DNA from 2 places in the Streptomyces sp. NPDC002795 genome. Region 2 is predicted to be linked to the other one. Evidence: riboswitches for the same ligand, from Rfam matches in the RefSeq annotation. Region 2 holds a riboswitch; the other holds the start of a gene.

Region 1 (4,082 bases), on a different contig from region 2:
GCCGCCCACCTGGGGGCCGGCGTATGCGATCCGGGAGCGTCAGCTGTCCTGGTGGAAGAAGGGGGCGTGGCCTGCGGTCATGGCGGTGCTCCACGCGGCGGAGCGGGGCCAACCGATGTTCAGACGTTCCGTTGTACCCCCGTTCCGGATCATCACTAACGTCGGTGAGTGCGGTACCGAGCCCTTCGGCGCATGGGTCAGTGGTGAGGCGGCCGCCTGAGAGTGGCGGGCCTGAATTGCCGCGAACTGTGCGGATTCGTCGCACAGTTCGCGGAGTGCGGAACACTCCAGAACTGACGGACCGTCAACACTGTGACTTTCACGTGATCTACGCTGCATCGACTTGTGACAGGCGTTCGAGTGCAGCTACGTTCACGGATCATCGCGACACAGACACAACCCGCACCACTTGCACCACCCGTCGCGCGTAGCAGCATCAGTCTCGCGAAAGGCAACCGCATGCTCTCCGGGAACGGTCGACACCGACGCCCCCGTCAGGCCCCTGCTCTCGTCGTCGCCGCCGGAGTCGCCGGCAGCGCCATCGCGATCCCGCTGTTCGCCGCGAGCGGCGCGAGCGCCGCGACCACGCAGGCGTGGGACAAGCTCGCCGAGTGCGAGAGCGGTGGGCAGTGGAGTCTGGACGCCGGTAACGGCTACTACGGCGGTCTCCAGTTCACGCAGGAGAGATGGGAGCAGTACGGGGGGCTCGACTACGCCCCGCGTGCCGACCAGGCCAGCCGCTCGCAGCAGATATCCGTCGCCGAGAAGGTTCTTGACGACAAGGGTGTGAGCGCCTGGCCGATGTGCTCGCTCACGTCGGGCCTCACCAACGGCGACGACTCGGCGGACGTCGACCCGGGCGTGTCCGCGTCGCCGCAGCCGTCGGAGTCGGCGGAGTCGTCCGCGTCGTCCGACACCGATACCGACAACAAGTCGGACGAGGACGCCGATAAGGCGGGCTCCACGGATTCGGCCGATTCAACCGACCCGACCGATTCGGGAGACAAGAGTCACGACGACTCCGAGAGCTCCGACCCGTCGGACGCCCCCTCGGCGGACTCGTCGGGCGATACCTCCGGTAACAAGGCCGAGGACTCCTCGACCCCTTCAAGTGACAAGTCCCACGCGCCTTCTGACGACGCCGCCCCCGAGACGGCCCCGCCGTCCGCCCCGCCGTCCGCCTCGCCCTCCGACGAGGCGTCGGACGACGCCACGTCCGGCCGCCACCGCGGCGATCGCGCCGCCGATGACGACGACGGTTCCGACTCCCGTACGGGAGACGGGCGTCACGCCTCACGCGACGACAAGCGCGCCGGCGACGCGTACGAGGTGCACGCCGGCGACAACCTCTGGGACATCGCGAAGGCTCAGGACGTGCACGGCGGATGGGGCGCGCTCTACGAGCGGAACAAGGAGACGGTCGGTACCGACCCAGACCTCATCCTTCCTGGTCAGAGCCTGGATCTTGGGGACGGAACGGACAAAAGGTAGCGAGGGTTCGGGGCGGTTCAGGGGGCTTTGTCCGGTGTCGGGTGAGTGAGACATGGGTCTCAAAGCCCCTGATCAACTTTGAAATCGGGCGGATCGACCGCTTACGTTCGTGACCGCTCGCTTCAGCGGGCCCCGATGGACGTCACGCCGAATCCTGCCAACGTCCGTACGGGAACAGTCGACGCGTCAGCGCCGTAGGCAGGAGCGGGGGACCCAGGTAAGCCGCCCTTCCGGGAGACCGGACGGGCTTGGGGTTAAGCAGCGCACAAGGATGCGTCTGCCGGGCACTCACTGGCCCGAACCCGACAGCTCACCTCGCAGGCGTCGGTGAGGAGATGTCTCCATGCTGTTTTCCGGCAAGAACAAGCACCGCCGCCCGTCCAAGGCCGTTCGCGTCGCCACGCTCGGCGGCGTCGCCGCTGCTGCCGTCGCCGTGCCGCTGATGGGTGCCACTTCCGCTTCCGCGGCCACCACGTCCGAGTGGGACCAGGTCGCGCAGTGCGAGGCCGGTGGCAACTGGTCCACCAACACCGGCAACGGTTTCTACGGTGGCCTGCAGTTCTCGGCCTCCACGTGGTCCGCCCACGGCGGCGACCAGTACGCGTCCACCGCCGACCAGGCCTCCAAGGCCGAGCAGATAGCCGTCGGCGAGAAGGTTCTCGCCTCGCAGGGCGCCGGCGCCTGGCCGAACTGCGGCTCGAGCCTGTCCTCCACCCCGAACGAGGGTGCCGCGGACGACTCGTCCTCGCAGCAGGACACCCAGCAGCGTGCGGACCGCTCCGAGCAGCGTGAGCAGCCGCAGCAGCAGGAGGCCCCCAAGCAGGAGGCCCCGAAGCAGGAGGCTCCCAAGCAGGAGGCCCCGAAGCAGGACACCGTCACCACCCCGACCGGTAACAAGGTCGAGAAGGGTGACGGCGAGTACAAGGTCGAGTCCGGTGACACCCTCAGCAAGATCGCCGAGGCGCACGACACGACCTGGCAGCAGCTGTTCGAGAAGAACAAGGACATCGTCAAGGACGCCAACCTGATCTACCCGGGTCAGCAGCTGCACCTCAGCTAAGCGTCAGGTCCGCACAGGACCTCAGGCCCTCCCAGGCCATCAGGCGCGGGCTCGGCATCGGCGGACGTCGAGCCCCCGCCGCCCCCCGTCCCCACGGGCCGCTCACTTCCGCGACCTTCGTCCCGCACATCCGGGACGGAGGTCGCTGTTTTTGTTCCGTTAAGGAACATTTCGCTCAGGGCGTTGTCCACGAGGCGGGCGTTCGGATGGCCGATGCCCGCGAGCCGGTTACGCTCAGGGGTGCGGGGCCACGTTCCAAGCAGTTGCCCGCATAGCCTGCGTCACATCCCAGAAGGAGATGCTCGTGCCGTCCATCGACGTCGTCGTAGCCCGGGAAATCCTGGACTCCCGAGGCAACCCCACGGTCGAGGTCGAGGTCGGCCTCGACGACGGGAGCACCGGCCGCGCGGCCGTCCCGTCGGGTGCCTCCACCGGTGCCTTCGAGGCCATCGAACTCCGTGACGGTGACCCCAACCGTTACCTCGGCAAGGGTGTCGAGAAGGCCGTCCTCGCCGTCATCGAGCAGATCGGCCCGGAGCTCGTCGGTTACGACGCCACCGAGCAGCGCCTGATCGACCAGGCGATGTTCGACCTGGACGCCACCGACAACAAGGGCTCGCTCGGCGCCAACGCCATCCTCGGCGTCTCCCTCGCCGTCGCCCACGCCGCCTCCGAGGCCTCCGACCTGCCGCTGTTCCGCTACCTCGGTGGTCCGAACGCGCACCTGCTGCCGGTCCCGATGATGAACATCCTGAACGGTGGGTCCCACGCGGACTCCAACGTCGACATCCAGGAGTTCATGATCGCGCCGATCGGCGCGGAGTCCTTCTCCGAGGCCCTGCGCTGGGGCGCCGAGGTCTACCACACGCTGAAGAAGGTCCTGAAGAGCAAGGGCCTGGCCACCGGCCTGGGCGACGAGGGCGGCTTCGCCCCGAACCTGGGCTCGAACCGTGAGGCCCTCGACCTGATCCTCGAGGCCATCAAGGAAGCCGGTTACGTCCCCGGCCAGCAGATCGCTCTCGCGCTCGACGTCGCCGCCTCCGAGTTCTACAAGGACGGCAAGTACCAGTTCGAGGGCAAGGAGCGCTCCGCCGCCGAGATGACGGAGTACTACGAGGAGCTCGTCTCCGCGTACCCGCTCGTCTCCATCGAGGACCCGCTGTACGAGGACGACTGGGCCGGCTGGAACGTCATCACCGAGAAGCTGGGCGACAAGGTCCAGCTCGTCGGTGACGACCTCTTCGTCACCAACCCGGAGCGCCTGGCCCGCGGCATCGAGGAGAACTCGGCGAACGCCCTGCTCGTGAAGGTGAACCAGATCGGTTCGCTGACCGAGACCCTGGACGCCGTCGAGCTCGCGCAGCGCAACGGGTTCAAGTGCATGATGTCCCACCGCTCCGGCGAGACCGAGGACGTCACCATCGCCGACCTGGCCGTCGCCACGAACTGCGGCCAGATCAAGACCGGCGCCCCGGCCCGCTCCGAGCGCGTCGCCAAGTACAACCAGCTCCTGCGCATCGAGGAGATCCTG
Region 2 (4,082 bases):
CTGGTGGGCGTCCTGCACGAGGAAGGCGACCTCCGCCTCATCGGCGGGCGAGGTCGCCGGCCTGCCCTGCGCGTTGATCCGGTCGTAGCGCACGGTGGCGATGAACTCGCCGCCCACCGTGACCGCGAGACCGACCCGGTCCACGTAGTCGTGATGGGTGAAACGGTGCACGTCCTTGGCCGACAGGCGGGGGTAGGGCGCGAAGAAGCGGTAGTACTTCGACTCGTCCGAGACCTGCTCGTAGAAGCTGGTCAGATGCTCGGCGTCCGCGGTGGTGATGGGCCTGATCCGCGCGGTGCCGCCGTCGCGCAGCACCACGTCGGCCTCCCAGTGGGCGGGGTACGCATGCCGGTCCGACGGGGTCTCCATGTCGCAAGAGTAGGGCCGGGCACTGACAGAAGACCGTCGGTCGTACGGGTCGCGGCCCGTGCGTACGGAAGGCACCCTATGGAGGACCGAAGGGCCGTGCCGGTGAGGACCTGGGTCCGCGCCACGCCCGCCTCCCGATATGGAACACTGGTCTAGACAACCGTGAGACACCTGAAGGGCAGCATCACATGGCTGAGCGCCGCGTCAACGTCGGCTGGGCCGAGGGCCTCCACGCCCGCCCCGCTTCCATCTTCGTCCGCGCTGCCACGGCGGCCGGCGTTCCCGTGACGATCGCCAAGGCTGACGGCAACCCCGTCAACGCCGCCTCCATGCTGGCCGTGCTCGGCCTGGGCGCGCAGGGCGGCGAGGAGATCGTGCTGGCCTCCGACGGAGAGGGCGCGGACGCCGCGCTGGACCGTCTGGCGAGGCTGGTCGCCGAGGGGCTCGAGGAGCTTCCCGAGACCGTCTGACATAAAGACAAAAGCAGTACGGCTGAGCCGCGCGTTCCCTGACGGGTCGCGCGGCTTTTTCGTTCACCATCGCGGAACCATTGCGGAACCCATTACAGAACCACCGCGGAGCAAATTGGGCGACAGGAAATAGGCAGCAGAAATTCATCCGCGCCCGCGTTCAACCCATTCGCCGAATAGTGCACCTCTTTGTATACGGCGCCGTTGTTAAACCTGGCGCCCCACCGTGTTGACTGCATGTTGCGAAGTCCTCACACGCCCGCCCGCGCGGGGGACGCGCAGTCTGTGGGCGGCCGTCGCGCGCTCCGCGTGCAGGGTGGCCAGCGCGCGGGCCCGCTCCGCGTCGCCCCGCGCCACCGCGTCGACGATGGCGCCGTGTTCGGCCCAGGACTCGGCCGGCCGGGCGGGGCTCTCCACGGCGTACATCCAGGCGATCTTGTGGCGGAGTTGGGTGAGCAGGGTGATCAGGCCGGGACTGCCTGAGGCCTGGGCGAGCGTCTCGTGGAACCAGCTGCCGAGGGAGCGCAGATCCTCGCTCTGACCCCGCCGACAGCGCTCCTGTCCCAGCCTGACCAGGCCGCGCAGCACCTTGAGGTGGGCCTCGGTGCGGCGCTGCGCGGCGCGGGCGGCGCCCATGGGTTCGAGCAGCATGCGGATCTCCAGGAGGTCGGCCGCCTCCCGCTCGGTGGGTTCGGCCACGCACGCGCCCGCGTGCCTGCGCGTGACGACGAACCCCTCCGCCTCCAGGGTGCGCAGCGCCTCGCGAACGGGCACGCGCGAGACCCCGTAGCGACGCGCGAGCAGTTCCTCGGTGAGCCTGCCGCCGCGCTCGTAGACCCCGGCGACGATGTCGTCGCGGATCGCTGTGCATACCGACTGCGCGGGAATGCGCATGACTCGACCTCCGCCTCAATGCCCGCGATACGCGGTCTATTGACGCCCGGTCAAGCGCGAATGGCACGCGGCCGGAACGTTTACCCGCGACTCTATTCCACCGGACTTGAATTTCCGACGCGGGAACTGAATCCGGGGATATTTTTTGGACAGCGCGGACCCGCGCACGTTTGGACAGTGCGGGCCCGCGCACGCGAAAGCCCCGGCTCGGTGAGCCGGGGCTTTCGTGGAGTGTTCCTGGTGGGTCAGACGTTCACACCGTGCTGGCGCAAGTACGCGACGGGGTCGATGTCCGAGCCGTAGTCGGGGCCGGTGCGGGCCTCGAAGTGGAGGTGCGGGCCCGTGACGTTGCCGGTGGCCCCGGAGAGGCCGAGCTGCTGGCCGGGGGTGACGTCCTGGCCGACGGAGACGCCGATGGACGACATGTGACCGTACTGGGTGTACGTACCGTCGTTCATCTTGATCACGACGTTGTTGCCGTACGCGCCGCCCCAGCCGGCCTCGACGACGGTGCCCATGCCGACCGAGTGCACCGAAGTGCCGCTGGAGGCGTGGAAGTCGATGCCGGTGTGGCTGCCGGAGGACCACAGTCCGCTGCCGGCCTGATACGAGGTGGAGACGTACGAGCCGGAGATCGGCGACACGTAGCTGTTCAGGCGCTTGCGCTCGGCCTCGCGGGCGGCGCGCTTCTTGGCCTCGCGCTCCTTCTCGGCCTTCTCGGCGGCCCGCTTCTTGGCCTCCGCCTCGGCCTTGCGCTTGGCTTCCTCGGCCTTCTTCTTGGCCTCGGCCTCGGCCTTCGCCTTGGCGGCGGCCTTCTGCTGCGCGGAGGCCTGCGCGTCGATCTGCTCGGCCAGGGAGTCGCCGATGGCCACGGCCTGCGTGAGGCCGTCGTGCGGGGCTATCGCGGTGTCGGCGGCGAGGGCGGGGGCGGCGAGGCCACCCACCACGCCCGTCGTGGTGATTGCGGCGACGCCCGCGACCTGAGCGGTGGTACGCGTCAGGCGGCTGGGACGGCGGTGCTTCCCGGTGGCACGGGTGAACCCCATGAAGTGGCTGGTCCTTTCCTTCCTTCTCGCCTACCGGGTTAGCTGACGGGTTCGGAGCAGGAAGGTCTCCTACAGGCCCCCTCCCCTCACGGGAAGAGCGCCCGATTCACCCCAGGGACTTCGGTGGGTCCCCGGCTCCCCTGGCTCGCACCACGGGGACTCGGCGATGACTGTCCGGTGTCGCGGGCGCGACGTACGTCTGGCGAACAGCCGGAGGGAACGCTAAGCGGGGCGTCTTTGAATCAACAAACAGAACCCGACTTTTGTAGTGCACGCCACAGGGCAGACAGGCAACCTCTATGCCAATTCGGACATTTGTGAGCGTGTGGCGATTGAAGGTGATCGTGACGGACGCCACGAAGCCCCGGCGGCCGATGCCGGCGCCGGGGCTTCGTGGTGTGCCTCGGGAGACGAATTCAGCCCGCGACCACCGTGACTTCGCCGATGCCGAGCGCCTTGACCGGCTCCTCGATCTGCGCGGCGTCACCCACCAGGATCGTCACCAGACGGTCCGCAGGGAAGGCGCTGACGACGGCAGCCGTGGCCTCCACGGTGCCCGTGGCGGCCAGCTGCCGGTACACCTGCGCCTGGAAGTCGTCCGGCAGGTGCTGCTCGACCTGGTCGGCGAGGGTGCTCGCGACGGCCGCCGCGGTCTCGAACTTCAGCGGGGCCACGCCCACCAAGTTCTGTACGGCGGTGTCCCGTTCGGCATCCGTGAGCCCGTCGGCCGCCAGCGTGCGCAGGACCTTCCAGAGGTCGTCGAGCGCGGGCCCGGTGTTCGGAGTGTCCACCGAGCCGCTGATGGCGAGCATCGCGGCACCGCTGCCGTCGGGCGCGGAACGCAGCACCTGGGCGAAGGACCGCACACCGTAGGTGTAGCCCTTCTCCTCGCGCAGGACGCGGTCCAGGCGCGAGGTGAGGGTGCCGCCCAGGCAGTACGTGCCGAGGACCTGCGCGGCCCACACACGGTCGTGCTTGTCCGGTCCGACCCGGCCCATGAGCAACTGCGTCTGCACGGCGCCCGGGCGGTCCACGATGACCACACGGCCTGTGTCGTCGGCGACGACCGGCGGCACGGGGCGCGGCTCGGCGGTGCCGCCGGTCCAGGCGCCGAGCGTGTCGGCGAGGAGGGCGTCCAGGTCGATGCCCGTCAGGTCGCCCACGACGACGGCCGTGGCGGTGGCGGGGCGTACGTGCCGGTCGTAGAAGGCACGCACGGCCGCCGCGTCGATCGCCGAGACAGTCTCCTCGGTGCCCTGGCGCGGGCGCGACACGCGCGCGTCGGCCGGGAAAAGCTGCTTGG

What was found. A riboswitch is a leader RNA that binds a small molecule or an ion and turns the genes downstream of it on or off. The one in region 2 is predicted to bind cyclic di-AMP.
Region 1: it holds a riboswitch for cyclic di-AMP, as region 2 does, so the genes downstream of both, ACFYWS_RS30375 (transglycosylase family protein) here and ACFYWS_RS13715 (M23 family metallopeptidase) in region 2, are expected to answer to the same signal.

The regions. Positions count from the first base shown of each region.
Region 1 is NZ_JBIAQB010000011.1:102,487-106,568, reverse strand. It holds gene ACFYWS_RS30385 (recombinase family protein) at 1-220, shown strand, start outside; gene ACFYWS_RS30380 (transglycosylase family protein) at 460-1,491, shown strand; cyclic di-AMP (ydaO/yuaA leader) riboswitch at 1,627-1,830, shown strand; gene ACFYWS_RS30375 (transglycosylase family protein) at 1,835-2,551, shown strand; gene eno (phosphopyruvate hydratase) at 2,856-4,082, shown strand, end outside.
Region 2 is NZ_JBIAQB010000004.1:112,991-117,072, reverse strand. It holds gene ACFYWS_RS13730 (GNAT family N-acetyltransferase) at 1-369, opposite strand, end outside; gene ACFYWS_RS13725 (HPr family phosphocarrier protein) at 558-839, shown strand; gene ACFYWS_RS13720 (GntR family transcriptional regulator) at 1,047-1,733, opposite strand; gene ACFYWS_RS13715 (M23 family metallopeptidase) at 1,979-2,779, opposite strand; cyclic di-AMP (ydaO/yuaA leader) riboswitch at 2,792-2,955, opposite strand; gene ACFYWS_RS13710 (M16 family metallopeptidase) at 3,196-4,082, opposite strand, start outside.